Regions from separate parts of the Acidocella sp. MX-AZ02 genome, predicted to be linked through region 2. Evidence: predicted binding sites of a transcription regulator. Region 2 holds the regulator's gene; the other holds the start of a gene.

Region 1 (6,723 bases), on a different contig from region 2:
CAGCGCCAGAAACACCACCAGCCCAACCAAGGCCCCGCACCCGGCCGCCACCGTGATCGGCACCTTGAACCGCCACCAATGCGCGTAAATCGCCAGCGCCTCGAACCCGGCGGTAAAGCCGGTGGTGAGGTATAGCCCGCTCTTGGTTCCCACCCGCCCATAAGGCAGAAACGCCAGCAAATGATCGGCCACATAAACCCCAATCACATGCATCAGCAGCAGCGCGACACCCTGCGCATACATCAGCAGGAGCAAAATACTCGGCAGCGCCATGCGCCGGCGGCGGGTGAAATACTCCGCCATCACCCAGGCTTCCGCCGCCATCGCCAGCCCGCGTGACCAGGCATCCCCGGCCAGCACGAAGGTGGCGATGCCGACCAGCGCGATGGCGATGGAGACGAAAATATCGTTGAAGCCGCTCAACAGCCGGACATATTCCTCATCCACCGCCGGCAATTGCCGCCGCGCCGCGACGAACTCGCGCAGCGCCGCCGCATTTTGCGCGGTGATCGCCCCGTGTTGAACCGCTTCGTCGAGATCCTGTTCGGAATACATCAGACCAAAGCGGGCTTCAGATCCGCCTCGCGCTGTTTGCCCCGGAAGCCGTCGAACAGGCTCATCTGGTGCACGCAGCTCAGCGTGCAGGTCGGCGCGCAATCCTTCTTGGTATGGTATTCGCGCTTAATGTCCTCGCGCGTGTATTCCAGCAGCGGTTTCGCCGGATAGCCGCGCTGCTGCGAGCAATAATGCACCCGCCCATCCTCGGTGATGTAGAGATAGCGCGCCCCCGCCCGGCATTTCCAATCATTCGGCTTGCCCTGCATCAGGTTCTTCTGGAACAGCTTGTAGTTCAGCGTGTGCACCATCGAGGGCGAAATCTCCGTCACCCTCCGGTACGCCGCCATCTGCGCGTCCGAGAGCGCCTTCAGCGCCCCGGAATGGTCGTGCAGCACGCCCACCGAATGCTGGAACCCGTATTTCGCCGCGGTCTCGGCGATGGTGATCACATCCTGCGTGCGCTCACCGGTGACACCCAGCACCGAGTTCACATTCACATTGAACTTCGCATGCTCCTGCAGCAGCTTCAGCCGCCCTTCCACCGACGAGAGGCTCTTCATCGAAATATCGTCGGCGATCAGATTATCGATGCTGATCTGCATGCCCTGCAGCTTCGCCGCGTTCAGCCGCTCGATCCAGCTTTTGGAGAGCTTGAAGCCGTTGGTGATCATGGTCACGATCATGCCCTTGTCGCGGGCATGGCGGATCACCTTGTCCAGATCCGGGTGCAGCAGCGTCTCGCCGCCGGTGACGGTGAGCGAGGCGCAGCCCAGATCCGCCAGGTGGTCCACCTGCGCGATCAAGGTCGCCAGCGGCACGGGGGCCGAAAAATCGTCATATTCATTGCAATAGCCGCAGGCCAGGTTGCAGCGCCGCGTCACCACCATCTGCGCCAGGAGCGGCGTATAGCGCGTGAAAATCGCCTTGCCGGCGAAGCGCAGGCCCGCTCCTAAAGTATCGAGGCGCTCGGGAAGGGTCGGTTTATCCACGCGGAGGGGCTTTCTGGCTGGTGAAATACCAAGACAATAAAGAAAACAGTGAAAAACTCAAATTGTGACGCTCTGTCGTCTCTCTTGTTCATCAGCTTTGGCCGTGAGATGAACCGGCGATCGAAACAAGAAAAAGCTCGATGGGATCACCTGTTACATCGCTTTTTACGATGCCGATTTCGACGACCGACGCCGGCGCAATGGCAAATCTGTTCCTCAATGAGGCGGCTGGCCCGCACAAAGAGGCGACATTAACGCTCAAGGCGATGGGTTTGATGCGGTGCGTTCTGGAAAATCGCTTGCGCCACCCGGGGATGTTTGGGGCGCCGGGTGCGACCACGCTGACGCAGATCATCAAAGCGGCGGGCTTTGGGGTACAGTTTGCCGGGTTTAACACCTACCCGACTTTACCTGCGTCCATACAGGCTAATATTGATGCGAAGTTGAGCATTGCGGCCGATTTATCGGACCCACGGCAGGCGCGTTATCTTGCGTTTGTGAAGGCGGCAATCACCGCGGCCACCCAACCAGCGCCTACCGATCCATGTCCGACAGGGCTATATTTCTGGCGCACGGCAGGTGCGTCAGGTCCTGGCGGCAAATCCTCCCTCTACCAAAGCCTCGATGGGAATGACTTTTACACCTTGCCGGCAGGCTTTTTCCCCGCGTCCCATAAGCGCCGCTAAGGTGATGTTTGTCTTGCTGGCGTCCGCGAAGGCTGACTCACGGATTGGCGGCGTCGGCTATAATCAGCTTCATGGCGTCGGCGTGAAGCTGAAGCCCAGGGCGGCTACCCTCCGCACGCGACCCGCACCCACGTCACCGCCTGGCTCAAATCCGGATAGGCGTCGGATTTATCGAAAAATCGCATCGCCATCATCGCAGGATCGGATTTAGCAAACACCCAATTTGCAGCGGCGAAGCCGGGTAGGATGATGGCGTAGGGGGCGTTCTCTTGCATGTTGGCGGGGCTGAAATCGCGATGTAACGTCACGATGGCGGAGGATGTCCCCGCATCCCCCGAAATCCCAAGTTGGCACAGCCCTTTGCCGTTCGGGCAGGTCTCGTCCATGGCGAGTTCGGTCTGCAAGGTTTTGCCGTTGGGGGTGTAGAGCTGGAACACCCAACGCGCCCCCGCCGCAGCCGCCGTCTGGTGTCGGATGGTCAGCCGATAGAAGGCTGGCTGGTCCGGATCGTGCAGGGCGGGTTGCGGCCTGGGCTCATAAACCGCGCCATATATCCCGCAAGACGCCGCCCGCGCCTGCAACGGCCCCAGCAGGCATGTCAGCACCAACCCTGCTCTCAACGATGCGCCACGCCACGCCGCCACGCTCATCTCCTCGCTCGATGTGTCTTGTCTAACAGCGCCGCGCCCAACAAAAAACCCCGGCATCGCTGCCGGGGTTTCCTGTTTCAACCTGGAGGGCTGGATTAGAAATCCATGCCGCCCATGCCGCCCATGCCGCCCATGTCGGGGGCGCCCATCGGGGCCTTCTTCTCGGGGCGCTCAACAACACCGGCTTCGGTGGTGATGATCAGAGCGGCCACGGAGGCGGCGTCCTGCAGGGCGGTGCGCACAACCTTGGTCGGGTCGATGATGCCGGCGGCGACCATGTCCTTGAATTCGCCGGACTGGGCGTCGTAGCCATACACGTACTCGTTATTATCGAGCACCTTGCCGGCGATGACCGCACCGTCTTCACCAGCGTTCTCGGCGATCTGGCGCAGCGGCACCTGGATGGCGCGGCGGATGATCTCGATGCCGGTCTGCTGGTCGTTATTCTCGGCCTTCAGCCCGTCCAGCACCTTGGAGGCGCGGGCCAGTGCGACGCCGCCGCCCGGCACGATGCCTTCTTCAACGGCGGCGCGGGTCGCATGCAGCGCGTCGTCGACGCGGTCCTTGCGCTCCTTCACCTCAACCTCGGACGAACCGCCGACGCGGATGACGGCAACGCCGCCGGCCAGCTTCGCCAGACGCTCCTGCAGCTTCTCACGGTCGTAGTCCGAGGTGGTCTCCTCGATCTGCGCGCGGATCTGGTTGACGCGGCCGGTGATGTCCTCCTTGGCGCCCACACCCTCGACGATCGTGGTGTTTTCCTTCTCGATGAGGACCTTCTTGGCGCGGCCCAGCATGTTCAGGGTCACGGTCTCGAGCTTGATGCCCAAATCCTCGGAGATCACCTGGCCACCGGTCAGGATGGCGATGTCTTCCAGCATGGCCTTGCGGCGGTCACCGAAGCCCGGCGCCTTCACGGCGGCGATCTTCAGGCCGCCACGCAGCTTGTTCACGACCAGGGTGGCCAGGGCTTCGCCCTCGACATCCTCGGCGATGATCAGCAGCGGCTTGCCGGTCTGCACCACGGCTTCCAGCAGCGGCAGCATCGGCTGCAGCTGGGAGAGCTTCTTCTCGAAGATCAGGATGTACGGGCTCTCGAGGTCCGCAACCATCTTCTCCGGGTTGGTGATGAAGTACGGGGAGACATAGCCGCGGTCGAACTGCATGCCCTCGACGACATCGAGCTCGGTCTGGATGCCCTTGGCTTCCTCAACCGTGATCACGCCCTCATTGCCGACCTTCTGCATCGCCTTGGAGATCATCTCGCCGATCTCGGTCTCGCCATTGGCGGAGATGGTGCCAACCTGCGCGGTCTCGGACGGGTTGGTGATCTTCTTGGTGCGGGCCTTCAGCTCTTCCACGACGGCGGTAACCGCCTTGTCGATGCCGCGGCGCAGATCCATCGGGTTCAGGCCAGCAGCCACGGCCTTGACACCCTCGCGCACGATGGCCTGAGCCAGCACGGTCGCGGTGGTGGTGCCGTCGCCGGCCAGGTCGTTGGTCTTGGAGGCGACTTCGCGGATCAGCTGCGCGCCCAGATTCTCGAACTTATCGGACAGCTCGATTTCCTTGGCGACGGACACGCCGTCCTTGGTAATGCGCGGGGCGCCGAAGGATTTCTCGATGACGACGTTACGGCCCTTCGGGCCCAGCGTCACCTTGACGGCGTTGGCGAGGGTATCGACGCCGCGCAGCATGCGGTCGCGCGCGTCGGAACCAAAACGGACATCTTTAGCAGCCATGTGTTTAGCTCCTTGAATTGAATTGAGCGTCTGATGACGGCGGCCTCAAGGCCACCATTCAAAATCAGGCCGCGACGATCCCGAGAATATCGGATTCTTTCATGATCAGCAGGTCTTCGCCGTTCAGCTTGACCTCGGTGCCGGACCATTTGCCGAACAGCACGCGGTCACCCGCCTTGACGTCCAGCGCGACCAGCACGCCGGCCTCGTTGCGCACACCGGAACCGGCAGCGACAACTTCACCTTCCTGCGGCTTTTCCTTGGCGGTGTCGGGGATGATGATGCCGCCCGCGGTCTTTTCCTCGGGGGTGATGCGACGAACGACGACGCGGTCGTGCAGGGGGCGGAAATTCGCCATATGATCGCTCCTAAACATTATGTCTTAAAAGCTTCCCAGCCTGTCCGGCCCAATCGTGCGGCACCGCGGCTGTTAGCACTCCATTGGAAGGAGTGCCAGAGATGTAGCCTGTGCCGGCAGTGTAAGTCAAGAACGGCAGCACTTCCCGGTTTTGAGTGCTAAGTTGCTGGTTTCGTTGAAGATTATAGTTGCGCAGCAGGGGGCTGTGTGTGGCAGTCTGGTGAAACCCCGGGGATTGCCAACACTGACTTCAAGAGAGAGTGCCAAGCATGTCCCTTGCCTTGCAGATGCGCGACTACCGCCTGACCACCGCTGAGATCCTCTATCATCTGCCGGACCATCCGGGCCTGTTGCAGAGCTATATCTGGCAGGAGCTTGATCTCGCGCCGAAATTCCCCGCCTTGCATAAATTCCTGGATTTCTGGGCCGCCAACCTGGATGGCAAGCTGCATTCGGTTCGCGTCGGCCAGGCGGAGCTGATCAAGCCCGCCGGCTGGCGCAACGCCCAGCTGCTGACGCTGCATTAGCTTTATTGGCCGCCGCAGCTGACATCGCCCTCCTGGCAGTGCAGCTGCGCTTCCAGCCGCCTGGTCTGGGCCTGGGTCAACGCCGTTTCGCACTGATTGAGCACCAGCGGGTGGATGCTCCCGCCTTGCGTGCCCATCGTTTCGAAGCCGCATTGCGCGTCGCGGTAAGCAACCCAGTCGCGCTCGGCCTCGCGCAGGCCGGTCTGGCCGGCCGGGGAGAGTTTCGCCATCAGCGTGCGGTAGCTGGCATTCAGCGCCGCATCCGCGGTCTGGAACGCCTGATAGGAGCAGATATTCAGATCCGTCTGTGTCTGCGTGTCGGCGCAGTTCTGCGCCAAAGCCGGGCCGGTCAGCAGCAGGCCAGCCACCAGGATGATGCCGCGCATGGCGGTTAGCGCACCAGCTCCACCAGCCGGAACAGCCCGATCGGCCGCATATCCGTGATCCGCGCCTGGGCGAGGTCGGCGGCCTTGAACATATGGTCCAGCCGGAAATCCGGGTGCCAGCCCAGCGGCTTCGAGGCCGGGGCCATGGCGCGCTCGATCCACCAGATCGGCCCCGACTCGCGGGCGAAATGGTTGACGAACAAAATCCGCCCGCCCGGCTTCACCACCCGGCGCAGCTCCGCCACCAAAGCCCGCGGGTCCGGCACCACGGAGGCGACGAACATCGCCACCGCGACATCGAAGCTGCCATCCTCGAAGCTGGTCGCCTGCGCGTCCATCTCTTCCAGCGCCTCGACATGGCGCAGCCCCATCTCGGCCACGCGGTCGCGGGCGATGTTCAGCATGTCGTCCGACAAATCAATGCCGGTGATGCGCTTGGCCGGGCTGTAGAGCGGCAGCGCCAGCCCGGTGCCCACCCCCACCTCCAGCACCTTGGCGCCGGGGGCCGCGTTCACCGCTGCCACCGCCGCGCGGCGCGCGTGGCCCGAGACCAGCCCGAACCAGCTGTCATAGGATTTCGCGTAGCGTGAATAGGTGGCTTTGATGCTGTCAGCATCCAGTTTCGCGCGTGGGCCGGACAGCGCCGCGCCGGAGACATCCTGCATCCTCAAGTCCTTGACGCCTGTCATTTTATCGTAACCGAATTTTGCGCGGATTGGGCTCAGGCGCAATGGCCGTAAAGGTTTTTTAACCTTGCAGCGCCGCTTTCACGATGCCGGGGGTGAGGATTTGCGGCAAAATCGCCGCCGCGCCGCCCGGCGGATAAT
Region 2 (25,353 bases):
GTTCTGCGAGGCGCTGGGGGCGGATTTCGTCGCCGAGGGCGTTGAGCGCCGGGATGATTGGCCGACCCTGCTCGGGCTCGGCTGCCGAATCGCCCAGGGCTATTCCATCGCCCGGCCGATGGCGGGGGAGGATGTGCTGCCGTGGCTGCGCGAATGGGCGAAGCCGGCGCTGGCGCTGCCGGCCTGAGGTTCAGCCGGCAGGAAAGTTTATAAAGGTTTTGGGTGGGTTATCGGCGTTGCCAGAACCCCAGACGTTTTTGCCGCTTTTTTTTGGAAAAAAGCGGCACCAAAAAACTTTTGAGAATTCAGGTTAGGGGGCCGGCGACGCCAAGACGTGGCATTTCCATCGCCGGGCAGCGATTCATCACCACATTCAGCCCGGCGGCCCGCGCCTCCTCGGCGGCTTTCTGGTTGATCACGCCCAATTGCATCCATACCGTCTTGGCGTGCAGGCCAATCGCCTCGCGCACCGGCGCCAGCGCTTCCGAGGGGCGGCGGAACACGTCCAGCATGTCGAACGGCGCGGCTTCCGCCAGCGTGGCCACCACTTTGCGGCCATGGATCTCCGCCCCCGCCAGCGCCGGGTTCACCGGCACCACGTCATAGCCATGGTTGAGCAGAAAGCGCATCACCCCATAAGAAGGCCGGTCCGGCTTGGCGGAGGCGCCGACCAGGGCGATGCGCCTGGTGCCGGTGAGGATGCGGGTGAGGTCCTGGTCATTCGTCTCGTCGGTCATGTCTCTTTTCCAAAACCGGGCCATTGGCTAAGCCATTGGCCATGATCAAAGGTCTTTCCACCTGCGTGCTGCTCAGCCTGCTCACCATTCTGCTCTGGCGGGGGCCGAATCAGCCTCAGGCTGGAGATGTGACCATGCCGGCCGGCAAGTTCAACTCCTTGTCCTATGCCCCCTACCAGTCCTGGCAGACGCCGATGGACAAGGATTTTCCCACCCCTGCGGAAATTTCACGCGACCTCAACCTGATCAAAGGCCAGGCGGATGGCATCCGGACCTATTCGGCCATCGAGGGCACGCCGGCGGAGACGCTGGCGCGGATCAAGGCCGGGACCGATATTGCCGGGCTGGCGAAGAAGGCCGGCTTGAAAATGTGGCTGGGCATCTGGCTCAGCGCCAACCCGGCCGATAACGCCAAGGAAATGGCCATCGGCATCGCCGAGGCGAAGGCCTATCCGGATACCGTCACCCGGGTGATTGTCGGCAATGAGGTGCTGCTGCGCCGGGATCTCTCGGTGGATGATCTGATCAAGGATATCGACAGCGTCCGCGCCCAGGTGAAGCAGCCGGTGGCCTATGCGGATGTCACGGATTTCTGGGAGCAATTCCCGCAAGTGGCGCCGCATGTGGATATCGTGATGATCCATTTCCTCCCCTATTGGGAAAATACCCCGCTTTCGGTGGATGACGCGCTGGCGGAGATCGACTCCACCACGGCGCATTTCAAGCGGCTGTTCCCGGGCAAGCAGATTTCCATCGGCGAGACCGGCTGGCCCTCGCGCGGGCGCTGGCGCGGGCCGGCCGCACCTTCGCGGGTGAATGAGGCAGTGTTTCTGCGCCGCTTCGTCGGGCTCGCGGCCAAGGAGGGGGTGGATTACAACCTGATCGAGGCGTTCGACCAGAACTGGAAATATGAGGATGAGGGCGTGGCCGGGGCCAATTGGGGCATCTGGAACGCCGACCGGGTGCAGAAATTCCCGCTGAATGGCCCGGTGGTCGAGCATCCCTCCTGGCCCTGGTATGCGGCGCTGGCAGCACTTTCGGGCTGCCTGCTGTTCGCCGCGGTCGGGTTTCGCAATCTGCGGCTGGCGGTGCCGGCCTTTGCGTTGGGGAACGGCTTTGCCATTGCCTGCATGGGCACGCTGCCGATGCTCTATGATAACTGGCTGCGGCTGGATGCGCTGGTGAATTTGCCGCTGCAGGCGCTGCTGGCGGTGCTGGCGTTGCGCCGGGCGGATGCGATTCTGGCGCGCCGCCCGGTGGCTCCGGCGCGCAGCGGGGCGCAGGCGCTGGCGGGCTGGCGGCACCTGCGTCCGGGGCTGGATTATGGCGGGCTCTGGTTCTTGTTCCTGGCCTCGGCGGCGGTTTTTGAGGCGCTGCTGGTGTTCGATGGGCGCTATCGGGATGCGTCCGATGGCGGTGTTCATCGTGCCGGCGATGGCCTCGGTGCTGCGGCTCTGGACCAAGGACCGGCCGGCGTTGGGCTGGGAGGAATGCCTGGCTGGTGGCGCGCTGGCGGTGCTGGGGGTGGTGGATGTGGCGATCGAGGGGCTGGCCAATCTGGATTTCGTGATGTGGAATGTCGCGGCGTTGGTGCTGGCGGCCCCGGTGCTGCTCGCCTACGCGCAGCGCAAAAAAATAAAAGTTTTTGGGGTGTGGCCCTTTTTTCAAAAAGGGCCACGAAACGTCTGGGATGTTGGCACCGCTGCTGCCACCACCCCAAACGCTTTTCGCCGCTTTTTGAAAAAAGCGGCACCAAAAACTTCTATAAATCATAAGGCGGGGATTTTTCGAACGCTGGCAGCCCCGCATCCAATCCCTGCCAGGACACGCGCTCGCACACCCAGCCCTGCGTGGTCGGGCGGATTGCCTCCGGCTCGTCCAGCGAGCCCAGCGTCACCCCTACCGAGCGCCCCTCCGGGTCCGTCATGTAAAGCGGTGTGCCGCAATCGCCGCAGAACCAACGCGTCGCCGCCTTGGAAAACGCAAAGCCGCGCGCCGTGCCCTTGGTTACCGCAAAGCGGGCAGGGGGCACCTGCACCCAGGGCAGCCCCGCCGCGCCGGAGGCTTTCCGGCATTCCCGGCAGAAACATATATCCGCCACATCGCCGGGCAGATGCTCCAGCCGATAGGCCACAGCCCCGCACAGACAGCCGCCGGTGAGGAGCGCCATCAGAAGGTCGGCGGCGAGTTGGCGCTGATCAGCACGCAAGGCTCCTCGCCCTGGTTGCGGAAGCGGTGCGGAATATCGGAGCGGAAATAATAGGCGTCGCCCGGATTGAGTACGCGCTCCTGCACCCCCACCGTCACCGTCAGGCTGCCCGAGACGATGATTCCGCATTCCTCGCCCTCATGGCGCAGCATCGTATCGCCAGTATCGGCCCCCGGCTGGTAGGTTTCGCGCAGCATGCCCAGCGCCCGGCCCTTGGCCTTGCGCCCGACCAGCCGCATCGACATTTCCGGCTGGTAGGCGATCTCGGTCAGCTCCGCGGCGGTGAAGAACACCTCGTCCGAAGGCGAGAAATCCAATGTGAAGAAATCCGCCAGGGTCAGCGGAATGCCATCGAGAATTTTCTTCAGCGAGGAAATCGAGGGGCTGACCCGGTTCTGTTCGATCAGCGAAATCGCCCCGTTGGTCACCCCGGCGCGGCGCGCAAGTTCGCGCTGGGTCAGCCCGAAAATCTGCCGGACCAGCTTCAAGCGCGTGCCGATATCGTCCGTACTGGTTTCGGCCGGGAGGGGCACTGACATAAAACTTCGATCCTTGCGTTTAGTATTTTCAACAATTTACCTATAAACCTCGGCCTGTTGCAACAAAAAGCCGTCCGTTCGGCGAAAAGTCCTACCGAATATTCTTGACGCCTCTCAGGCAGTTAAGCGAGAGTGCGGCATTAACAAAACTTGAGGGTTTGCGTGCTGTGGACCAGAAAGCCGTATAAGAATAATCAAATTTCAGGCTGTTGGCGGAGGAAAGGCTGATGTCCTCCACGTTAGCCATCGCAGGTACCGAAGCCCAGACGGGGGCGCGCGGTGCAATCTCGCTGAGCGGGATTACGCGCATTTTCGCCGGCACGATTCCGGCTGTCGATCATATCGACCTTGAGATCAAGGCCGGCGAATTCTTCACCCTTCTCGGCCCCTCGGGTTGCGGCAAGACCACGCTCTTGCGGATGATCGCGGGTTTCGAGACGCCCGATGAGGGGCGGATTTTGATTTCCGGGCGGGAGATGCAGTCCGTGCCGGCGCATGAACGCCCGGTGAATACGGTGTTCCAGTCCTACGCGCTGTTTCCGCATCTCGATGTCGAGCAGAATATCGGCTTTGGCCTGCGCATGCGCGGGGTGAAATCGGCCGAGCGCAAGCAGCGCGTCGATGCGATCATGGAGATGATGCAGATCGGCGCTTTCGCCAAGCGCAAGGCCGCACAGCTCTCTGGCGGCCAACGCCAGCGTGTGGCGTTGGCGCGCGCGCTGGTGAATGAACCGGAAGTGGTGCTGCTGGACGAGCCGCTTTCCGCTTTGGATGCGAAGCTGCGCGCGGAATTGCAGATCGAGCTGCTGCGCATGCAGAAACGCCTTGGCATGACCTTCATCTTTGTCACCCATGACCAGCACGAGGCGCTGGTGATGTCCGACCGGATGGCGGTGATGAGCAAGGGCAGGATCCAGCAGATCGGCCCGGTGCTGGATGTGTATGAGCGGCCGCGCAATGTCTTTGTCGCGGAGTTTCTGGGGCTCTCCAATATCTGGCAGATCACCCCGATCAGCGACCATGAGGCGGAAACGCCTTTGGGGCGGCTCACCATTTCCGAAATGTTGCCGGCGGCGCGCATGGCGATGATCCGGCCGGAAAAGATCTGGCTCTATAGCGAGGACGCCGCGCCTTATGGCCGGCCCAACCAGTTTTTCGGCATCATCCGCGAAGCGATCTATATGGGGGCGGCGACGCAATATCGCGTCGAGGTCGGTGAGAACAAATTCGTGCTCGCTTACGACACCAACAACCAGGCGGCCGAGCGCAGCTGGCGGCCGGGGGAGAAGATCGTCGTTGAGCTGAAGCCGGAGAACATCATGTTGATCGAGCCATGAGCGGCGCTGTCACCGAAGTGGCGCTGGAGCAGGCGCGCCAGCGAAGGCGTCTGTGGATGACATCCGGCCCAGGATTATTCTGGATCGTTCTGTTTCTGTTGATCCCGAGCCTGGTGCTGCTGGGCATCGCCTTCATGAGCGCCGATGATTACGGCGCGCCGATCCTGCCGCTGTCGCTGCAGCCGTTCCAGCAGGTGGCGGGGTTTTCGCTGCTGGGTTGGGATGCGGGCAATATCTCCATCCTGCTGCGTTCGCTGCAGCAGGCGGGCATCGCCACGCTGGTCTCGGCGGTGTTGTCCTACCCGCTGGTGTTCTTCATCCTGTCACGTCCTGAACCCATCAGGCCGCTGCTGCTTTTGTTCATCGTGCTGCCGAGCTGGACCAACCAGGTGGTGCGCACCTATGCCTGGCTGGAACTGTTGGGGCCGAACGCGCCGCTGACCTGGGTGGCGCATCATCTGCATCTGGTAGCACCTGATCTGGGCATCGCCCCGGGCAGTTTCGCGGTGACCACCGGGCTTGCCTATAATTACCTGCCCTACATGATCGTGCCGCTCTACGCCTCGGCGGAGAAGCTGGACTGGACGCTGGTGGAAGCCGGGCGGGATCTTTACGCCTCCGGGGCCAAGCTGTTTTTCCATACCGTATTTCCCCAGACTCTGCCGGGGCTTTTGTCGGGTGTCATCTTCGTGGCCATCCCCGCTTTCGGCGATTACGTGGTGCCGCAACTGCTGGGTGGCGACAAGGCGTTGATGATCGGCTCGCTGATCGCCAACCAATTCACTGAAACGCCGGACTGGCCCTATGGTGCGGCGCTGACCTTGATCATGCTCGTCGTCACCGGGCTTGGGCTTGTCGCCTTCCGGGTGCTCAGCCGCAGGCTGGGCGGGGCCGAGGAGGCGTCGATATGATCCCGCGCAATGTCCGCCGCGCGCTGGCCGGCTTTTCCTGGCCGATCTATGTGCTGCTCTACACGCCCCTGGCGCTGGTGGCCTGGTATTCCTTCGCCCCGGCGCCGCATACGCAGGGGCTTTCGGTCTATGCCTACGGGGTGATGCTGCACGACCATAGCGTCTTCGCCGCCCTGCGCCGTTCGCTGATATTGGCGATCGGCTCGGCGATCATCTCCACCGTGCTGGGGGTGTTGCTGGGCTATGGGCTCTCGCGCTTCCGCACGCCCGGCGCGAAGGGCGTGCTGGCGAATATGCCCAGCCTGATCATCTACACGCCGATCATCATGCCGAGCCTGGTGTTTGGCATTTCCGAACTGATTTTCTTCAATTTCGTGCATCGCTTCACCGGCCTGCTGGGAGCAGGGCTGGGCACGATGATGATCGCGCATATCACCTTCCAGGTCCCCTACGTGACCCTGACCGTGTTCGCGCGCCTGGCCGGGCTGGACCAGAATCTGTTCGATGCCGCGCATGATCTCTATGCCAACGGGTTGAAGAGCTTCTGGCACCTGATCGTGCCGGTGGTGCAGCCGGCGATCATCGGCGGTTTCCTGCTTGGCATCACCTTGTCGATCGATGATTTCACCATCAGCTTCTTCACCGCCGGCCCCGGCAGCGTGACCTTGCCAATCTATATTTACGGCGCCATCGCCCGCAAGGGTGTTACACCCGAGATCAACGCCATCGGCACGTTGATGATCGGTGCCGTCATTCTTCTCGCCGTGCTTCATTTCATCATCACCAGGCACCGCGCCCGCGGCGCCGAACTCGCAGCAAAAGGAACCATCTGATGAAACGCCTCTCCCTCCTCGCCGCCGGCGCGTTGGCGCTGGGGCTGGTCGCGCCGCAAATGGCGAAGGCCGACCAGCCGACTTTGAATCTGTTCATCTGGTCCGATTATATTTCGGAATCGATCATCGACGGGTTCGAGCTGCAATGTAACTGCAAAGTCGTCGAGACGGATTACGAGAGCAACGCCGAGATGGAGGCGAAGCTGCGCGCCGGCGGTGATTCGCAATATGACGTGGTGGTGCCGTCCTCCTACTACGTGCCGGAAATGGTCGATGAGGGCTTGCTGCAGCCGGTCGATCATGCGGCGCTGACCAATTTCAAGAACCTCGCCGCCCGCTTCCAGAACCCGACCTACGACCCGGGCGACAAATATTCCATCCCCTACCAGTGGGGGACCACCGGCATTGTCTATGACCCGTCCAAGATCAAGGATCCTGGCGATGGCTGGGGGATTCTCTTCGACCCCAAGGTGAACCCGAACTATCCGTTCGTGATTCCGAAAGGCGAGGGACGTGACCAGATCGGTGCCGCCTGCGCCTATCTCGGCTATGGCTTCAACTGCTCTGATCCGAAACAATGGATCGAGGCGGCGAAGCTGATCAAGGCGACCAAGGCGCGGCCGAATTTCGCCGGCTTCGTCGATGAAACCCCGGCGCGCGACCAGATGAAGCACGGGCTCATCGCCGCCTCCATGGCCTATAATGGCGACATCGCGGGCTGCAAGGCCGATGGCACCTGCCTGAAGCTGAAATTCTACCTGCCCAAGCAGGGCTCCGAAATCTGGGTGGATACCATGGCCATTCCCGCCCATGCCCCGCATCCTGATCTCGCCAACGAGTTCATCAACTACATACTGGATGCCAGCGTCGGCGCCTCGCTCTCCAACTTCAACCAATATGCCAGCCCGAATGCGGCAGCGCAGCCGCAGCTCTCTGGTATCATGAGCTCTGAGCTGATCACGCCCACCGCTGAACAGATGAAGAATCTGCAGTTCCTGGCTCCGCTCACCGGCGCCAAGTACAAGCTGTTCAACCAGATCTGGACCAGCGTCCTGCAATAACCCGCGCGCGCGGCATCTTCTTGTTAGGTGCCGCGCCTTTTCATGAGGATAACATGAGTGAACAGATCAATCTGAAAGACTGGTTCGAGGAACATCGGATCACCGAAGTCGAGTGCCTGGTGCCCGACATTACCGGCATTCCCCGCGGCAAGATCATGCCGGCGGAGAAATTCATCAAAGGTGGCGCGCCGCGTCTGCCGGAGGCGATTTTCATCCAGTCCGTCACCGGCGAATATCCGGATGACCCGACCGACAAGCTGACCGATCCCGCGATCATCGACATCAAGCTGGTGCCGGATACCTCCACGGTGCGTCTGGTGCCCTGGGCGCATGAGCCGACCGCGCAGATCATCCATGATTGCCAATACGCGAACGGCACGCCGGTGCCGATCGCGCCTCGGCAAGTCCTGCAGCGTGTGCTCAAGCTTTACGAAGAGCGCGGCTGGCAGCCGGTGCTGGCGCCGGAGCTGGAATTTTATCTGGTCGGGCGCAATACCGATCCTGATTACCCGCTGGTGCCACCGGTTGGCCGCTCCGGCCGCCAGGAGAGCGGACGGCAAGCCTACTCGATCGACGCGGTGAACGAGTTCGATCCGCTGTTCGAGGAAATGTATGATTTCTGCGACCTGCAGGAGATGGATCTCGACACGCTGATCCATGAGGAAGGGGCGGCGCAGGTGGAGATCAACCTGCTGCATGGCGACCCGCTGCACCGTGCAGACCAGGTGTTCCTGTTCAAGCGCACGGTGCGCGAGGTGGCGTTGCGGCATAATATCTACGCCACCTTCATGGCCAAGCCGATGAGCAATGAGCCGGGCAGTGCGATGCATGTGCATCAGAGCATCGTCGATCCGAAGACCGGCAAGAACCTCTTCGCTGGTGCCGACGGTAAGGCCAGCCCCTTGTTCAAGAGCTATCTCGCCGGCCTGCAGAAATATATTCCCGCGACCATGCCGATTTTCGCGCCGAATGTGAATTCCTATCGCCGGCTCACGCGTTTTTCCAACGCGCCGATCAATCTGCAATGGGGCTATGACAATCGCACCTGTGGCTTGCGCGTGCCCTTTGGCGATGCGGCGGCGATGCGCGTGGAAAACCGGGTGCCGGGGGCGGATGCGAATCCATATCTGGCTTTCGCGGCGACGCTGGCCTGCGGCTATCTCGGCATGGTGCAGGAATTGCAGGGCACGCCTGAGCAGATCGGCTCCGCCTACGCGGGTGAGTACACGCTGCCGCGCGAGTTGTCCCATGCGCTGGATCTGATGGACCGCTCGGCGGAAATCCGCGAGGTGTTGGGCGACCAGATTGTCGATGTACTGGTGGCGGTGAAGCGGCTGGAATACGAGACCTATCTGCGGGTGATCTCGTCCTGGGAGCGTGAGCATCTGTTGCTGAACGTCTAAAAGTTTTTTGGTGCCGCTTTTTTACAAAAAAGCAGCGAAAACGTTGGGGGCGGTGGCGACGACGGTGCCACTACCCCGAACGTCTGTGGGGACTTTTTGAAAAAAATCCCCACATCCCCAAAAACTTCTAAAACTTTAGGCCCTCGGATGGATAACAATTATTACCATGCCACGCGGCGTGTGGATTTTGCCGCGCCGGCGTTGGATCAGGATATCGAGACGGATGTCGCCATTATCGGCGGCGGCATCTCGGGCGTTTCCGCAGCGCTGCATCTGGCCGAGCGCGGCTTTCGGCCGGTGCTGCTGGAAGCCAAACAGATCGGCTGGGGCGCGTCCGGGCGCAATGGTGGCCAGGTGCTGCCGGGCTTTGGTGCCGGGCAGCATAAAATCACCCAGCTCGTCGGCGCCCAGGAGGCGCGCAAGCTGTGGGACATGTCGGTGGAGGCGGTGGATCTGCTTTATGCCCGCATCGCCCAGCATGATATCCCCTGCGATCCGCGCCACGGCTATCTGCATGCCGCCCTGAAGCCCCGCCATGTGCGGGAGCTGCGCGAGGAGCAGGAGGCGCTGGCGAAACTCGGTGCGCCCGTCGGGGCGCTGCTGGAAGGGGCGGCATTGCGCGCCCGTCTCGCCAGCCCGCGCTATATTGCGGCGCTGGAGGATAAGCTCGCCGGGCATGTGCATCCGCTGAACTACACGCTGGGCCTGGCCAACGCGGCGCAGGCGGCCGGGGCGCGGATGTTTGCGGGCAGCCCGGTTGCGCGCATCGAGGAGGGCGATATTGTCACCTTGCATGTCGGCCCCCGCCGGGTGCGGGCGAAGCATCTCATCATCGCCGGCGGGGCCTATCTGGAGGGGCTGGAAAAGCGCCTGCGCGGCTATGTCATGCCGGTCGGCACCTATGTGATGGCGACCGAGCCGCGGGCCGATGTGCGCGCGCTCATTCCCGGCAACGAGGCAGTGGCGGATCTGAATTTCGTGCTGGATTATTATCGCCGCTCGGCGGATGACCGCATGCTCTTCGGCGGCCGCGTCTCTTATTCAAAGCGCCCGCCGCGTAATCTGGGGGCGGCGATGCTGGCGCGGGCGGTGAAGGTGTTCCCGCAGCTCAAAGATGCCAAGGTGGAGTTCGCCTGGGGCGGGTTCGTCGACATCACCCGCAACCGCGCCCCGCATTTCGGCCGGCTGGGGCGCAATATCCTGTTCCTGGAAGGCTTCTCCGGGCATGGGCTGGCCCTCACCGGCCTGGCCGGCAAGCTGGCGGCGGAGGCGGTGGCGGGGCAGGCGGAGCGGTTTGACGTCTTCGCCCGCATCCCGCATGCGCGTTTCCCCGGTGGCGAGGCGCTGCGCACCCCGGCTCTGGTGCTGGCCACGAGTTGGTTCCGCCTGCGCGATTTGCTTTGAGTTTGCCACTTGAGGCCTTAAGTGCAGTATAATCCGGTTACGGTTCTGTTCTTGAAGGCTTGAAAGCATGTCGGTTCGCAAATTCCTTCTTCCTGTCAGCAGCATGGAGTCCGCCGCGGCGGCGCTGCAGGCCGGGCTGCTGCTGGCCCGCATGTGGAATGCGCATCTGGAGGTGCTGCATATCCAGTCCGACACGCGTGAGATCGCCCCTTTCGCGGGGGAAGGGCTGTCGGGCGCGCTGATCGAGGACATGATGAGTGCGACCGAACGCGAGGGCGGGGTGCGTGTGCGCGGGCTGCAGGCGCTTTTCGCGGAGGCGACGGAAGCCGCCGTGGTGCCGATTGCCGCCGCGCATCGTGGCACCAATGAGCCGAGTGCCAGCTTCACCACCCTCACCGGGCGCGAGGAGCAGCTGGTGGCGCATAAAGCGCGTCTGGCGGACCTGACCATCGTGCCGCACCCGCTCTCCGGCGAGGATGTCTCCGCCGCCGAGGCGCTGCATGCGGTGCTGTTCGATTCCGGCCGCCCGGTGCTGCTGGCACCGGTGGCGCCGCCCGCCAGCATCGGCAAGCGCATCGCCATCGCCTGGAACGGCACCTCCTATGCGGCCTCGGCCCTCGCCTCCGCCATGCCCTTCGTGCGCCAGGCGGAAGCGGTGCGGATTCTGGTGTGCGAGGATTATACCCGCCCCGGCCCCAGCGCGCAGGAGGTGCGCGACTACATCTCGCATCACGGCGTCGAGGCCGACATCGCCATGTTCACGTCGGTGGAGCGCAATATCGGCGCCGGGCTGCTGGCGGCGGCGCGCGCCTTCAATGCGGATCTGCTGACCATGGGGGCCTATTCCACCTCCTCACGCCTGCGCCAGCTGATCCTGGGCGGGATTACCCGGCATGTGCTGGAAAACGCGCATCTCTCGGTGCTGATGAACCGCTGAAGCCGGGTTTTCCGGGCATTTCGCGGCAAATCTGGCGCTGATCTGAAACAATCTCCCCGCGGATTGAAACGAGCGCGCATGGGGGGTGAAGAAATGTAACCCCCGGGGCTGTTACAATTGAGATCGCGCCCCCCTAGTGGCATTTAAGTCACACATCGCCGTTCAGCGGCCCCATTGTCCAGTCAGACGCAGGAGATAGATCATGATCAAACAATACCGGACGCGTGCCACGGCTTCCGCTTTTGCCCTGCTGGGCGCCACGGCCCTGGCTGCTGTCAGCGTTGTGCCGGCGAGGGCCGCCGACCCGTCCATGGACGCGACCCAGGTGGTGCAGAAGAATTTCACCCCGGTGCCAGATTTCTCGCCCCTGGTGAAAGCGGTGATGCCGGCGGTGGTCTCCGTCGATGTGAAGCTGAAGCTGGACCAGGCCGCCGATGACAGCAGCTCCGGGCCCCAGGCGCAGAACGGCTTGCCGCCGGGCTTCCCGCAGATCCCTGGCTTTCCCCCCGGCTTTCCTTTTGGCTTCAGTGGCCCGCAGCAGCAGCCGCAGGCGGTTGAGGCCAAGGGCTCGGGCTTCATCATCGATGCCAACGGCACCATCGTCACCAATAACCATGTGGTGAAGGGCGCGAAGACCGTGACGGTAACGCTCTCCAATGGCGATACCTACCCGGCGAAGATCCTCGGCACCGATCCCAAGACCGATCTGGCGGTGTTGAAGATCGACGCGAAGAAGCCGCTGCCCTATGTCGAGCTGGGCGATTCCAAGGATGTCGAGCCCGGCCAGTGGGTGATCGCGATGGGCAACCCGTTCGGGCTGGGCAATACGGTGACGACCGGTGTGGTCTCCGCCCTGGGCCGCGATATCGGCGATGGCCCGTATGACCGTTTCATCCAGACCGATGCGCCGATCAATGAAGGCAATTCCGGTGGGCCGCTCTTCAACCAGAAGGGCCAGGTGATCGGCATCAATACCGCCATCCTGTCGCCCTCCGGCGGCTCGGTCGGCATCGGCTTCTCCATCCCCTCCGATATGATCAAGCGCGTGGTCACCCAGCTGGTGGCGCATGGCAAGGTGACGCGCGGCTTCCTCGGCGTTTCCGCGCAGATGATCTCGCCGCAGATGGCGCAGGCGCTGAAGCTGCCGATGAGCAACCCGAACAAGGATGGCGCGCTGATCGCCGCCGTGGCGCCGAACAGCCCGGCCGCCAAGGCGGGGCTGAAGGCGGGCGACGTGATCACCGCCGTGAACGGCCAGGCCGTGACCAATCCGGGCGATCTGGCCGAGGACATCGCCAATATCGACCCGAGCGGCAAGGCCGACATCACCTATCTGCATGGTGGCAAGTCGCAGGATGTCAGCGTTGCGGTGGAAGAGATGCCGAGCAACCCGGATGCCAGCTTCGAGCACGGCAATGGCGGCAATGGCGGAAGCCAGCAGAATGCCTCGCCGGCGGCGCTGGGCGTGACCTTGGCGCCGCTGACGCCGGATCTGCGCAACCAGCTCAACCTGCCGGATGATGCCTCGGGCGCGGTGATCGTGAATGTGAAGCCGAACTCGCCGGCGGATCAGGCCGGGCTGCAGCAGGGCGATCTGCTGGTCGGCGTCGGCGCCACGGATGTGAACAGCCCGGATGAGGCGGTGAACGCGATCAAGGCCGCGCGCAAGGGCGGGGCGGATGCGGTGGCGCTGCGCATCGTCCGCCAGGGCCAGGCTCTGTTCGTCGGCATCGCCCTGGGCGACGGCAAAAACGGAAACTGACAAAAGTTTTTGAGGGTGCGGGGAACTTTTTCCAAAAAGTTCCCCGCACGGGCCGGTGCCAGGGCACCGGCCTTTTTTATTACCCCAGCAACCGCCCGATCACCCGCGCGGTATAGTCAACCACCGGAATGATCTTCCCGTAATTGATCCGCGTCGGCCCGATCACCCCGATCGCGCCCACGATCCGGTCCTGCGCGTTGCGCGCCGGGGCGACGATCATCGAGACGCCGGCGGAGCCAAACAGCCCCGATTCGGCGCCGATGAAAATCCGCACCCCGTCCGATTCCTCGGCCAGATCCAGCAGCTTCAGCAGCGTCTCCTCGGTTTCCAGCCGCTCGAACAGAGCCTGGATGGCGGATAGTTTTTCGAGCTGGTCGATATCCTCCAAAAGCCGCCCCTGGCCGCGCAGAATCAGCGAGCCGGAGCGCCCTTCCTGGCCCCAGGTGGCGAGCCCGGCTTCGATGACGGCGCTGGTCAGCTCGTCCAGCGCACTGCGGTCGGCGGTCAGCTCGGCGCGTACCCGGCCGCGCAGCTCGGTGAGGGTGAGGCCGGCGAGCTGGGCGTTGAGGAAATTGCTGGCCTGCTGCAGGGCCGAGGGCGGCAGGCCGGGCGGGGTTTCGATGATGCGGTTTTCCACCTGGCCATCGGCGGAGACCAGCACCACCAGCGCGCGCCCCGGCGAGAGCGGCACGAATTCGATATGTTTCACCGGCCCTTCGCCCTTCGGGGCCAGCACCAGCCCGGCGGCGGCGGACAGGCCGGAGAGCAAGGTGGAGGCCTGGGCCAGCGTATCCTGCATCGAGCGGCCGGAGCCGGCGAGGGCGAGGTTGATATTGGTCCGCTCCTCCTCCGAAAGCTCGCCGAATTGCAGCAGCCCGTCCACGAACAGCCGCAGGCCGCGATCCGTCGGCAGCCGGCCGGCGGAGGTGTGGGGGGAGAAGAGCAGTCCGGCATCGGTGAGGTCCGCCATCACGTTGCGGATGGTGGCGGGCGAAAGCTTGTGCGGAAGCAGGCGCGAAAGGGTGCGGCTGCCCACCGGCTCGCCGGTTTCGACATATTGTTCGACGATTTCGCGCAGCACGGCGGCGGAGCGGATGTCGAGCCCGGGCGGGAGCCGGGGCGGAGGGGATTTCTGTCTATGGTCCATCGGGCTAGGCTCGGATAATAGCACGGCGCAGCAGATGTAAGGAGTCAGATCATGCGGCCCTCCGGCAGAGAATTCAACGCCCTGCGCCAGGTCTCCATCGAGACCGGGTTTTCCCATCATGCCGAGGGCTCGGCGCTGATCCGCATGGGGCGCACCGAGGTGCTGTGCACCGCCAGCGTCGAGGGCCGGGTGCCGCCGTTCATGCGCGGCCAGGGCGAGGGCTGGGTGACGGCCGAATACGGCATGCTGCCGCGCGCCACCCATACGCGCGGCGAGCGCGAGGCGGCGCGGGGCAAGCAATCCGGCCGCACCCAGGAGATCCAGCGGCTGATCGGGCGCAGCTTGCGCGCCGTGATCGACCGCAAGGCGATGGGCGAGATCACCGTGACGCTGGATTGCGACGTGCTGAATGCCGATGGCGGCACGCGCTGTGCGGCGATCAGCGGCGCCTATGTGGCGATGGTGCTGGCTTTCCGGCAGTTGAAGGCGAAGAACGTGATCAAATCCATGCCGATGCTGGGGCAGGTGGCGGCGGTGTCCTGCGGGATTTATCAGGGCCATCCGGTCCTGGATCTGGATTATGCCGAGGATTCGGCGGCGGATGCGGATGCGAATTTCATCCTGACGGCCGCGGGCGGGATTGTGGAAATCCAGGCGACGGCGGAGAAATCCAGCTTTGACGAAGCGGCCTTCAACAAGCTGCTGGGCCTGGCCCGGCAGGGGACGGCGGAGTTGTTCAAGGCCCAGAAAGCGGCGTTGGGTTAAGGTATAAAAGTTTTTTGGTGCCGCTTTTTTTCAAAAAAGCGGCGAAAACGTCTGGGGCGGTGACAACGCCGTCGTCAACACCCCGAACGTTTGTGGGGACTTTTTGAAAAAAGTCCCCACACCCCCAAAAACTTTTGCAAATTTGGGTGAGAAGGGCAGGGGCTATGAATATCGGGCTGATTGTGGCGGCGGGGCGGGGCTATCGCGTTGGCGGGCCGCTGCCGAAGCAATATCTGCCGCTTAAAGGGGCGCCGATTCTGCGCCACACCATCCAGGCCCTCACCCGCCATCCGGAAATCGACGCGGTGCAGGTGCTGATCCACCCGGACGACCAGGCTTTGTATGACGAGGCCACCGACGGGCTGGAGAAGTTGCTGGCGGTGCGCTTCGGCGGCAAGGAACGGCAGGATAGCGTGCGGCTGGGGCTGGAAGCGATCGCTGTGTTGAAGCCGGATAATGTGCTGATCCACGACGCGGTGCGCCCCTTCATCGCGCTGGAGACCATCTCGGCGGTGCTGGAGGTGCTCGGGCGCGGCGCCTCGGCCATCGTCGGCGTGCCGCTCGCCGATACGCTCAAGCGCGTGCAGGACGGGGTGGTTGCCGGCACGGTGAGCCGGGCCGGGCTCTGGCGCGCGCAAACCCCGCAGGGCTTTCGCTTCCAGGATATCTATAAGGCCCACCGCCACGCGGTGCAGACCGCGCCGGAGACGGATTTCACCGACGATGCGATGATCGCCGAGCATGCCGGGCTGCGGGTGGAGATGGTGCTCGGGGCGGAGGATAATTTCAAGATCACCACCGCCGCCGATCTGCTTCGGGCCGAGGCCATGCTGGCCGGCTGAAGGCACGGCTCAGTCGTAAATCCCGCCTTCCCGGCTGGGCCCGGCCTTGTCGAGCTTGGTCTTCATCACCCGCACCAGCTTGGCGATGGAGGCCATCGTGACCTTCCCGTTATCGATCGGCGAGATGACATCCATGCTGAATTCATTTCTGAATTTGGCCGGGATGACCAGCGCGGTGGCATGGCCTTCCGCCATGTTCATTTGCCGTTGATTAAGGACTCCGCGGCTCACGCCGCCGCCATCGCGCTGGAGATACTGGTCGTAATCGAGACCGCTGATTACCTTATTCGTGAGGGGCTTCTTTGACGTGCCCCTCAGCCAGTTCGTCAGCCCCTCCACCCCGCTCGTCGCCTTGACCAGCCCAAATTTGACGGTGTTGTTGCTGAGCTGTTGCATGCCGCCACGCACGCCGCTGAGCGTGGTGCTCTTATGCTTGCTGCTGTCACCGACCCGCATGGCCCAGACGAAGACCTGCCCGGAAATCGGCCTTTCGAAGAGCCTTCCGGTGCAGCTGGCGAGGCCGTCGATCAACGTGGTCATGGTCCTGGCGTAGAGCGCCAAGCCTTTGTCGCCGGTGAAATCGATCAGCATGGGGGAGTAGCGTTCCCTGTTCTCGACCAGGGGCGGGGAAACGCTCGCAAAGGTATCGATGATGTGGTGGGCTTTATTCTGATCCAGAAGATCGGCAACATTGAAAGGACATTGATAAACCCGCATGAAACGCTCCGACGAGGCCTTTTTGATGGTTTCGGCATTCTTTTATCGCAATATATAGCAATTCGAAATAATTTTAGCCAGGCTTGGTGCAAGGCGCGTTCTGGCGCGGGCTGGGGTTTGCGCCTAAATTCGAGTCGCTTTGCTGGAGGAGCGACATATGGCACCGAAAATCATCTATCTGGTTCCGGTTCTCAGCGCGCTGGCGCTGCCCGCCGCGGCGCAGACCGCGTCCGCGCAGACCAATCTGTCGCTGAGTGCCGAAGGCAGCGTCAAGGTCGAGCCGGATGAGGCGGTGGCGCAGTTCAATGTGCAGGCGGATGCGCCGAACGCCGCCGCCGCCCAGGCCAAGGTGAACCAGGCGATGAGCAAGGCGCTGGCCGCGGCAAAGGCCTTGCCGAATGTGGTGGCCACCACCGGCGGCTATAACAGCTACGCCAGCACCCCGAACGGCCAAACCCGGCCGCAATTCACCGCGACGCAGAGCCTGACCCTGACCCAGCCGGATAAAGGCGGCGTGCCGGACAAGGCGTTTACCGATCTGCTCGGCCAGTTGCAGGCGGATGGGCTGCTGCTGAACGGGCTCAGCGGCGAACTCTCCGATGCCGGGCGGCAGAGCGCGCAGCGCGATGCGATCCGCGACGCGTTGGCGCATCTGCGCGCCGAGGCGGCGGATATTGCCGATACGCTGCATAAAAAGGTCGGCGCGCTGAAGCAGCTGAGCGTGAATGGCGCCTCCGCGCCGTTGCCGCCCGGTCCCAGGGTGATGATGATGAAGGCCGCCGCCGCGGCGCCGCAATTGGCGCCTGACAAGGTGACCATCAGCGCCAGCGTGTCGGCGCAGATCGAGCTGACCAGCACCGGGAATTAGAGCTTCGCGCTTCATGCGAGGCTAAGCCGCCCAGCCGGCGGTTTGCGCCTCGCGTGTTGCTTCGTCCTCGATATGCTCGGCCAGCCGGTCGGTCACCGGCTGCGGGGCGTTTTTGCCCTTCAGCATCAGCACGCAGAAATCCGGCAGTTTCGGCAGCCCGTCCTCGCCCGGGCGTAAGGCGCGGGTGCCTTCCGGCAGCCGGTTGGGAATGCCGCAGGTCACCGCTAACCCGGCCAGAACCGGCACCAGCGAGCCGATGGCGCTGCCCGAGACATAGGCGATGCGATAGGGCAGGTGGGCCTCATCCAGCCCGCGCAAGGCGGCGCGCCGCCAGCTGCAATCATGCTCGGCCAGCGCCAGAGGCAGCGGGTCCAGCTTGTGCGGGGCGAAGCGGGTGGAGGTGATCCAGGCCAGCGGGCCACGAATCAGCTCTTGTGCCGGCCAGTTGCGCGTCTCATGCCCTTCGGAAATCAGCGACAGATCCAGCTGCCCGGCCTTCAGCCGGCCCATCAGCTCGGTTGAGGGCAGGCAGACCACCTCCACCTCCACCGCCGGATGGGTCTGGGCGAAGCGACGCAGCGCGCCGGGGAGGAATTGCAGGGCGTAATCATCCGGGGTGCCCAGACGCACCTTGCCGCTGATCTCCGGCGCCTGGAAGGCGGACCAGATGGAATCATTGAGCACCAGCAGCTCGCGCGCGCGGGAGAGCAGATATTGCCCGTGCGGCGTCAGCTCGATGCCTTCGCCCCGGCCGCGCTTGAGCAGCGTCTTGCCCAGAATCTCCTCCAGCTTGCGCATCTGCATGGAAATCGCCGCCTGGGTGCGGCCCACGCGCGTACCCGCACGGGTGAAGTTATGCTCCTCCGCCACATAGATGAAGGCGCGCAACAAATCGGGGTCGAGACCGGCGGGGAGGGGCATAGGATAAGATTATGTGATTTTTATGATAAAAACAATTCGTTTTTCTTATTCAACCCGTGCGCCTAGATTTTCCGTCAGTGAAACAACACACGGAGTGAAGACCATGCTGAGCATTGCCGAGCGGGTGAAGGCGGCGGCATCGCCGCACCCGGTGACGCGGCCGAACGGGCTCTGGGCGCGGATCATGCGGATGCGCAATGTGATCGTGGGGCGGCGGGCGATCATGCGCATGGATGCGCGCATGCTTGGCGATATCGGCCTCTCCCACGCCGAAGCGTTGGAAGAGGTCAACCGCAAACCCTGGGACGACACGCCCCGCCCGCGCTAAAAAATCAAAAATTTTTGGGGGGTCTGGGGCGCTTTTTTCAAAAAGCCCCCCAGAGTCTTTGCCAAAAAAAGAGCGGCCCGAGGCCGCTCTTTTTCGTCGTGCAGTGCGCCCTTACGCCGCCTGCTTCTTCAGCAGCTTCTGCTTGATCAGCACCTCGGCGATCTGCACCGCGTTCAGCGCCGCGCCCTTGCGCAGATTGTCGGAGACGCACCAGAAGGCCAGGCCGTTCTCCACCGTCGGGTCCTTGCGCAGGCGCGAGACGAAGGTCGCGTCCTCGCCCTGGCACTCGATCGGGGTGATATAGCCGCCCGGCTCGCGCTTATCCTCGACGACGATGCCCGGCGCCTTGGCCAGCGCCTCGCGGGCTTCCTTCACCGAGACCGGGTTTTCGAATTCGACGAACACCGCCTCGGAATGGCCGATGAACACCGGCACGCGCACGCAGGTGGCGATCACCGGCACGTTGGGGTCGAGGATCTTCCTGGTCTCGACCGCCATTTTCCACTCTTCCTTGGTGGCGCCGTCATCCATGAACACGTCGATCTGGGGGATGACGTTGAAGGCGATATCCTTCTGGAACACCTGGGCGCGTCCCTTCTCGTTCACGAAGGAGACCTTGGTGTTGTTGTAGAGTTCGTCCATGCCCTCTTTGCCGGCGCCGGAGACGGACTGGTAGGTGCTCACCACCACGCGCTTGATCTTGAAGCGGTCATGCAGGGGCTTGAGCGCCACCACCATCTGGATGGTCGAGCAGTTCGGGTTGGCGATGATGTTGCGCTTGGTGTGCAGGGCGATATCCTGCGGGTTCACCTCGGGCACCACCAGCGGCACGTCCGGGTCCATGCGGAACTGGGAGGTGTTGTCGATCACCACGCAGCCGGCCGCCCCCGCGCGCGGCGCGTGAATGGCGGAGACGGAGGCGCCGGGGGAGAACAAAGCGATGTCCCAGCCGGTGAAATCGAAGGTTTCCAGATTCTGCACCTTCAGCACCTTATCCTCGCCGAAGGAGACTTCCTGGCCGGCGGAACGGCCGGAGGCCAGGGCGGCCACCTCGGAGACGGGGAAGTCGCGCTGGGCAAGGGTTTTCAGGATCTCGCGCCCCACCGCACCGGTGGCACCGACGACCGCAACCCTGTAGGACATGACGCTTACTCCAAAAATAAAAGTTCGGGCACCGGGGTTACGGCGAAATGTGCTTGCGCGCAAGCGTTTCACGCCAGAGTGCGAGGGGGGATGCGTGAATAGCATAAGTGTGGGGCACAGCGCCCCATTTTAGGCGCATATGAACGCCTGGACATCTGACTTGAACGCGAACGCTCACACCGCACTGCGCCGCCCTGGGCCGTTTTTCCGGTATTACCCACCCGGCTGGCCCTGTGCGGCAATGGCGCTGGGCTGGGTGGCATCGGCGCCATCGCCGTGGCTGCTTTGGATCAAGCGGTTGCCGGCGCCCAAAAAAGTTAAAAATCTGGAACGAATCACTAAAACTTGAGTGGCTTTTTAGGCATTCGAGATGGCAGAACCATACCAGGAGAGGGGTGCAATGGGCGGCGGCGCGGTCAATGGCATGTTCTGGGGCATAATCGGGCTGGTGCTGGGTATCGCGGCGAGCATCGATAATATTCTGCTGGCCGGCATGCAGGGCCTTGGGATCTATCAGCCGCAATGGCAGGTCTGTATTCTGATTTTCATCGTGGCGCTGGCCGTGATGATGGTAATGCGCGTGCTCGGGGCGTTTCTCGGCTGGCTGACCCTGATTTTCTCCGCGGTGCTGCTGGTGCATTTCGTGTTTCCGGCGCTGGGCCACTGAGCGCCCGGGCGGTGTGCGGCGCCTGGCTGTCTCAGGGGCCGTTATGCAGCGTGATCTCGCGCATCCGCCAGCTCAAAGCCAGCCCGCCCAGTGCCATCGCCAGGCAAAGCCCGAAGCCCAGCCGGTAGCCGCTGACCGGGTCGGCAAAGCCGCCATCCAGGGCGGCGCCGGCCAAGGTGGCGCCGAACACCCCGCCAATCGCCCGCAACAGCAGCAGCATGCCGGTGGCGATGCCGATTTCCGGCAGATCGGTCAGCGCCTGCACCGCAAGGATGGTGGTGGGCTGCAGCATCCCCACCCCGAAGCCAATCAGTGCCGAGACCGGCACCGGGGCGAAGAGCGGGTTGAGCGTCATCACCAGAAATGCCGTGGAGGCGAGGCTGGTGCCGGTGACGAACATCGCCCGCAGCTTGCCCGTCCGCCGGGCGATCTGTCCGGCCGTATAGGCCCCCGCGACGCCGGTGAGCAGGAAGGGCACCAGCTCGATGCCGGCCTGGGCCGGCTTGTCATGAAAGAAACGCTGCAGCAGCAGCGGGAACATGAAGATGGCGCCGAACAGGGCGAAATTATTCAGCGCCGCGAGGGCGATGGTGCCGCGCAGCCGGATCAGCAGGCCGGAGGGCATCAGCGGGTGCGGGCTGCGCCGCTGCTGGACGCGCAGGGCGAGGAGTCCGAGCAGGCCGGCCAGCACCAGCCCCGCTTCCGGCCAGGAGAGCCAGCGCAGATCCACCCCGCCCAGGCTGATCGCCATCAGCAGCAATGTGCTGGCGCCGATCAGCAGCCCGGCGCCGCTGAGATCGAACCGGCCGCGACGGCCATTGATCGGCAGATCCTTCAGCCCGCGTATGCATAGCGCCAGGGCGCACAGCCCCAGCGGCAGATTGACCCAGAAAATATAACGCCAGGAGAGGTTTTGCGCGAGCCAGCCGCCCACCACCGGCCCCGCGCCGGAGGCCAGCGCCCACATCGAGGCGAAATAGGCCTGGTAGCGCCCGCGCTCGCGCGGCGGCACCGCATCCGCCACCGCCGCCTGGGAGACGGTGATCAGCGCGCCGCCGGCCAGCCCCTGCAAGGCCCGGCCCAGCAGCAAGGCCGGCACCGACCAGGCCATGGCGCAGAAGAGGCTGGTGAGCACGAAGGCGACGAGAGCCGGGCCCAGCACCTTGGCGCGGCCGAACTGATCCGAGAGCTTGCCATAAAGCGGGGTGGTGGCGGTGGAGGCGAGCAGATAGGCCGAGACCACCCAGGAGAGATGCGTCTGGCCGTGCAGGCTTTGCGCCATTTGCGGGATGGCGGGCAGCACCACGGTCTGGTCCAGCGCGGCCAGGAGCATGCACAGCATCACCCCCTGGACGACGCGCAGGCGCTCGGCGTGGCTATAGCGGCGCGGCTCTGCCTGCCCGTCCATGGCTGATCATCCTTATCGGCAATTGTGCTGACCCTTTTGGCCATGGCATGGATTTTGGCAAGATTGCCCGCGCCGGGCCCAGCCATAGGAAACAAGTATGCCTCTCTCCGCCGCCACCGCCCCCCGCCGCCTGCTGCACACCCGCGAGGTGACGCTGCAAGGCTATCTGCGCGAGGACGGGCTGATCGAGGTCGAGGCGCGGATGACCGATGTGAAGAGCTACAGCATGGCCAATATCGACCGCGCCGGCATCCCCGCCGGGGTGCCGCTGCATGATATGTGGATTCGCATGACCCTGACCGTCGAGGAGATGGAAATCGTCGCCTGCGAGGCGGCGATGGATTCGACACCCTATAATATATGCCCGCAAACCGCGCCGAATATGGCGCGGTTGGTCGGGTTGAAGATCGGCAAGGGGTTTTTGCGCGCCGCCGCGCAGCGCGTGGGCGGGGTTGAGGGCTGCACACATCTGCGCGAATTGCTGCAGCCGGTGGCCACCACCGCCTACCAGACCCGCTATTCCGTGCTCAATCACGGGCCGGACGGGGGGGAGGGCAAGGACAAGCCGGGCCTCGCGCCGGCGCTGCTGAATACGTGCCACTCTTACAATGAAACCGGGCCGGTGGTGGCGAGGCTGCGCGCGGAGGCGGAACTCTCTGCGCCAAACTGACACAAACCAAGGGCTTGAAGCGCCGTTTGCGGGGGCGGGGCACTTATGGCCTTGCTGCGGCGGAAACCCTATGTTACTGCCCCGCCAAGCCTTGCAAGAGGCATTATATTTCAGAGCACGGCAACAAGGCAGGATAAACTTTGGTCGATATCACGGATAATCGTGTCACTGGCCTGGCCGGGCGTTATGCTGCGGCGCTGTACGCGCTGGCGCATGAGCAAGGCGCGCTGGACCAGACCATCGAGCAGATCGCGGCGCTGGGCCGCCTGATCAAGGAGAGCAAGCCTCTCGCCGCGCTGATCGCCAACCCGCTGACCGATGCCGGCAAGGCCGGCAAGGCGCTGGATGAGGCGCTGGCGGCGCAGGGCGTGTCCACGTTGGTGCGGCATTTTGTCGGCGTCGTCGCCGCGAATCGCCGCCTGCGCGACCTGCCGATGCTGATCGAGGGCTTCGCCGCCTATGCCGCCGCCAAGCGTGGCGAGGCCGTCGCGGTGGTCACCTCCGCCCATGCCTTGTCCGATACCCAGCGCGCCCAGCTCACCGCCCGCCTGGCCGAAGCTGGCCATGGCACCGTGCGGCTGATTGAAAAGCTCGATGCCGGGCTGCTCGGCGGTCTGCGCCTGCAGATCGGCGACAAGCTCTACGACACCACCCTCAAATCGCGCCTTAACCGGCTGAATTATTCTCTCAAGGGAGCTGCCTGATATGGAGATCCGTCCCGCCGAAATCTCCGAGATTCTGAAGCGTCAGATCGCGGATTTCGACACCGAAGCCAATGTGGCCGAGACCGGCCAGGTCCTCTCCGTGGGGGATGGCATCGCGCGCGTGTTCGGTCTCGCCAATGTGCAGGCCGGCGAGCTGGTGGATTTCCCCGGCTCCGGCCTAAAGGGCATGGCGCTGAACCTGGAAGCCGACAATGTCGGCGTGGTGATCTTCGGCGACGACAAGACCATCCGCGAGGGCGACACCGTCACCCGCACCGGCCAGATCGTCGACGTGCCGGTGGGCAAGGGGCTGCTGGGCCGCGTCGTTGACGCGCTGGGCAACCCGATCGACGGCAAGGGCCCGGTGATGTACGCCGAGCGCCGCCTGGTCGAGACCAAGGCGCCGGGCATCATCCCCCGCAAATCCGTGCATGAGCCGATGCAGACCGGCATCAAGGCGATCGACGTGCTGGTGCCCGTCGGCCGTGGCCAGCGCGAGCTGATCATCGGCGACCGCCAGACCGGCAAGACCGCGCTGATCGTCGACACCATCATCAACCAGAAGGCGGTCAACGCCTCTGGCGATGAGAGCAAGAAGCTGTACTGCATCTATGTCGCGGTCGGGCAGAAGCGCTCCACCGTCGCCCAGCTGGTGCGCACGCTGGAGGAATACGGCGTGATGGAATACTCCATCGTCGTCGCCGCCACCGCCTCCGACCCGGCGCCGATGCAGTATCTGGCCCCGTATACTGGCTGCGCCATGGGCGAGTATTTCCGCGATAACGGCATGCATGCGCTGATCGGCTATGACGATCTGTCCAAGCAGGCGGTCGCCTATCGCCAGATGTCCCTGCTGCTGCGCCGCCCGCCGGGCCGCGAAGCCTATCCGGGCGACGTGTTCTACCTGCATTCGCGCCTGCTCGAGCGCGCCGCCAAGATGTCCGACGAGTATGGCGCGGGCTCGCTGACGGCGCTGCCGGTCATCGAAACCCAGGCCGGCGACGTGGGCGCCTACATCCCGACCAACGTGATCTCGATCACCGACGGCCAGATCTTCCTGGAGACCGAGCTGTTCTTCAAGGGCATCCGCCCGGCCATTAACGTCGGCCTCTCGGTCTCGCGCGTCGGTTCCGCCGCGCAGATCAAGGCGATGAAGCAGGTGGCCGGCAAGATCAAGCTGGACCTGGCGCAGTACCGCGAAATGGCGGCCTTCGCCCAGTTCTCCTCCGATCTCGACCCCGCCACCCAGAAGCTGCTGGCCCGCGGCGCGCGCCTGACCGAGCTTTTGAAGCAGCCGCAGTTCAAGCCGCTCTCGGTTGCCGAGCAGGTGATCTCCGTGTTTGCCGGCACCCGTGGCTATTTGGACGGCGTCGCGGTGGACAAGATCGGCCAGTTCGAGATGCAGCTGCTTTCCGACATCAAGGTGAACGCGCCCGAGATCGTGAACGCGATCGAGGCCGACCAGCAGATCAAGCCCGAGACGGAAAAGGCGCTGATCGCGTTCATCGAGACCCTGCTCCGCACCTTCGGATAAGCCCATGCCCTCGCTGAAAACCCTGCGCAACCGGATCAACAGCGTCAAATCGACGCAGAAGATCACGAGCGCCATGAAGATGGTGGCGGCGGCCAAGCTCCGTCGCGCGCAGGCCCAGGCCGAGGCCTCGCGCCCCTATGCCGTGCGCATGGCGGAGATGCTGGCGGCCCTGGCCGCCTCCGAGGCGGGCAACCCGAACGCCTCCAAGCTGCTGGTGGGCAATGGCAAGCGCCAGACCCATTTGTTGCTGGCGGTGACGGCGGATCGCGGTCTGGCCGGTGGCTTCAACGCCAATATCGCCAAGCAGGTGCGCCAGAAGGCGGCGCAGCTCACGGCCGAAGGCAAAACAGTGAAAATCTTCGCGCTCGGCCGCAAGGGCAATGACAGTTTGCGCCGCGACATGGGGGGCAGCATCACCGGCACCAAGAACTTCGTCGGCAAGAAGGTCGTGACCTTCGCGGATGCGGAAGAGGTGGCGCAGGAGATCATTCGCGGCTTCAAGGCCG

The links. The regulator HrcA, encoded in region 2, represses chaperone genes, less so after heat shock. The targets are predictions, from matches to a motif close to GTTNGCACTCNCNNNNNGNGAGTGCNAAC.
Region 1: the regulator HrcA is predicted to act here: its motif matches at 5,055-5,083, upstream of groES (co-chaperone GroES).

What each region holds. Positions count from the first base shown of each region.
Region 1 is NZ_JH976208.1:299,491-306,213, forward strand. It holds partial or broken gene MXAZACID_RS09695 (hypothetical protein) at 1-555, opposite strand, end outside; gene MXAZACID_RS09700 (radical SAM protein) at 555-1,547, opposite strand; gene MXAZACID_RS09705 (hypothetical protein) at 1,748-2,233, shown strand; gene MXAZACID_RS09710 (hypothetical protein) at 2,338-2,877, opposite strand; gene groL (chaperonin GroEL) at 2,979-4,625, opposite strand; gene groES (co-chaperone GroES) at 4,690-4,983, opposite strand; gene MXAZACID_RS09725 (usg protein) at 5,253-5,510, shown strand; gene MXAZACID_RS09730 (lysozyme inhibitor LprI family protein) at 5,513-5,896, opposite strand; gene MXAZACID_RS09735 (class I SAM-dependent methyltransferase) at 5,902-6,561, opposite strand; partial or broken gene MXAZACID_RS20100 (thioredoxin family protein) at 6,644-6,723, opposite strand, start outside.
Region 2 is NZ_JH976207.1:425,016-450,368, forward strand. It holds gene MXAZACID_RS02050 (EAL domain-containing protein) at 1-187, shown strand, start outside; gene MXAZACID_RS02055 (CoA-binding protein) at 306-737, opposite strand; gene MXAZACID_RS02060 (glycosyl hydrolase family 17 protein) at 779-2,512, shown strand; gene MXAZACID_RS18120 (GFA family protein) at 2,500-2,907, opposite strand; gene MXAZACID_RS02070 (cupin domain-containing protein) at 2,907-3,485, opposite strand; gene MXAZACID_RS02075 (ABC transporter ATP-binding protein) at 3,713-4,822, shown strand; gene MXAZACID_RS02080 (ABC transporter permease) at 4,819-5,733, shown strand; gene MXAZACID_RS02085 (ABC transporter permease) at 5,730-6,566, shown strand; gene MXAZACID_RS02090 (spermidine/putrescine ABC transporter substrate-binding protein) at 6,566-7,627, shown strand; gene MXAZACID_RS02095 (glutamine synthetase family protein) at 7,681-9,030, shown strand; gene MXAZACID_RS02100 (FAD-binding oxidoreductase) at 9,178-10,434, shown strand; gene MXAZACID_RS02105 (universal stress protein) at 10,502-11,371, shown strand; gene MXAZACID_RS02110 (Do family serine endopeptidase) at 11,574-13,133, shown strand; gene hrcA (heat-inducible transcriptional repressor HrcA) at 13,213-14,280, opposite strand; gene rph (ribonuclease PH) at 14,332-15,045, shown strand; gene ispD (2-C-methyl-D-erythritol 4-phosphate cytidylyltransferase) at 15,210-15,887, shown strand; gene MXAZACID_RS02130 (hypothetical protein) at 15,897-16,604, opposite strand; gene MXAZACID_RS02135 (SIMPL domain-containing protein) at 16,762-17,472, shown strand; gene MXAZACID_RS02140 (LysR substrate-binding domain-containing protein) at 17,494-18,393, opposite strand; gene MXAZACID_RS02145 (DUF1127 domain-containing protein) at 18,497-18,721, shown strand; gene MXAZACID_RS02150 (aspartate-semialdehyde dehydrogenase) at 18,833-19,864, opposite strand; gene MXAZACID_RS02155 (hypothetical protein) at 20,265-20,531, shown strand; gene MXAZACID_RS02160 (MDR family MFS transporter) at 20,563-21,939, opposite strand; gene MXAZACID_RS02165 (DUF2889 domain-containing protein) at 22,037-22,609, shown strand; gene atpH (ATP synthase F1 subunit delta) at 22,750-23,313, shown strand; gene atpA (F0F1 ATP synthase subunit alpha) at 23,315-24,847, shown strand; gene MXAZACID_RS02180 (F0F1 ATP synthase subunit gamma) at 24,852-25,353, shown strand, end outside.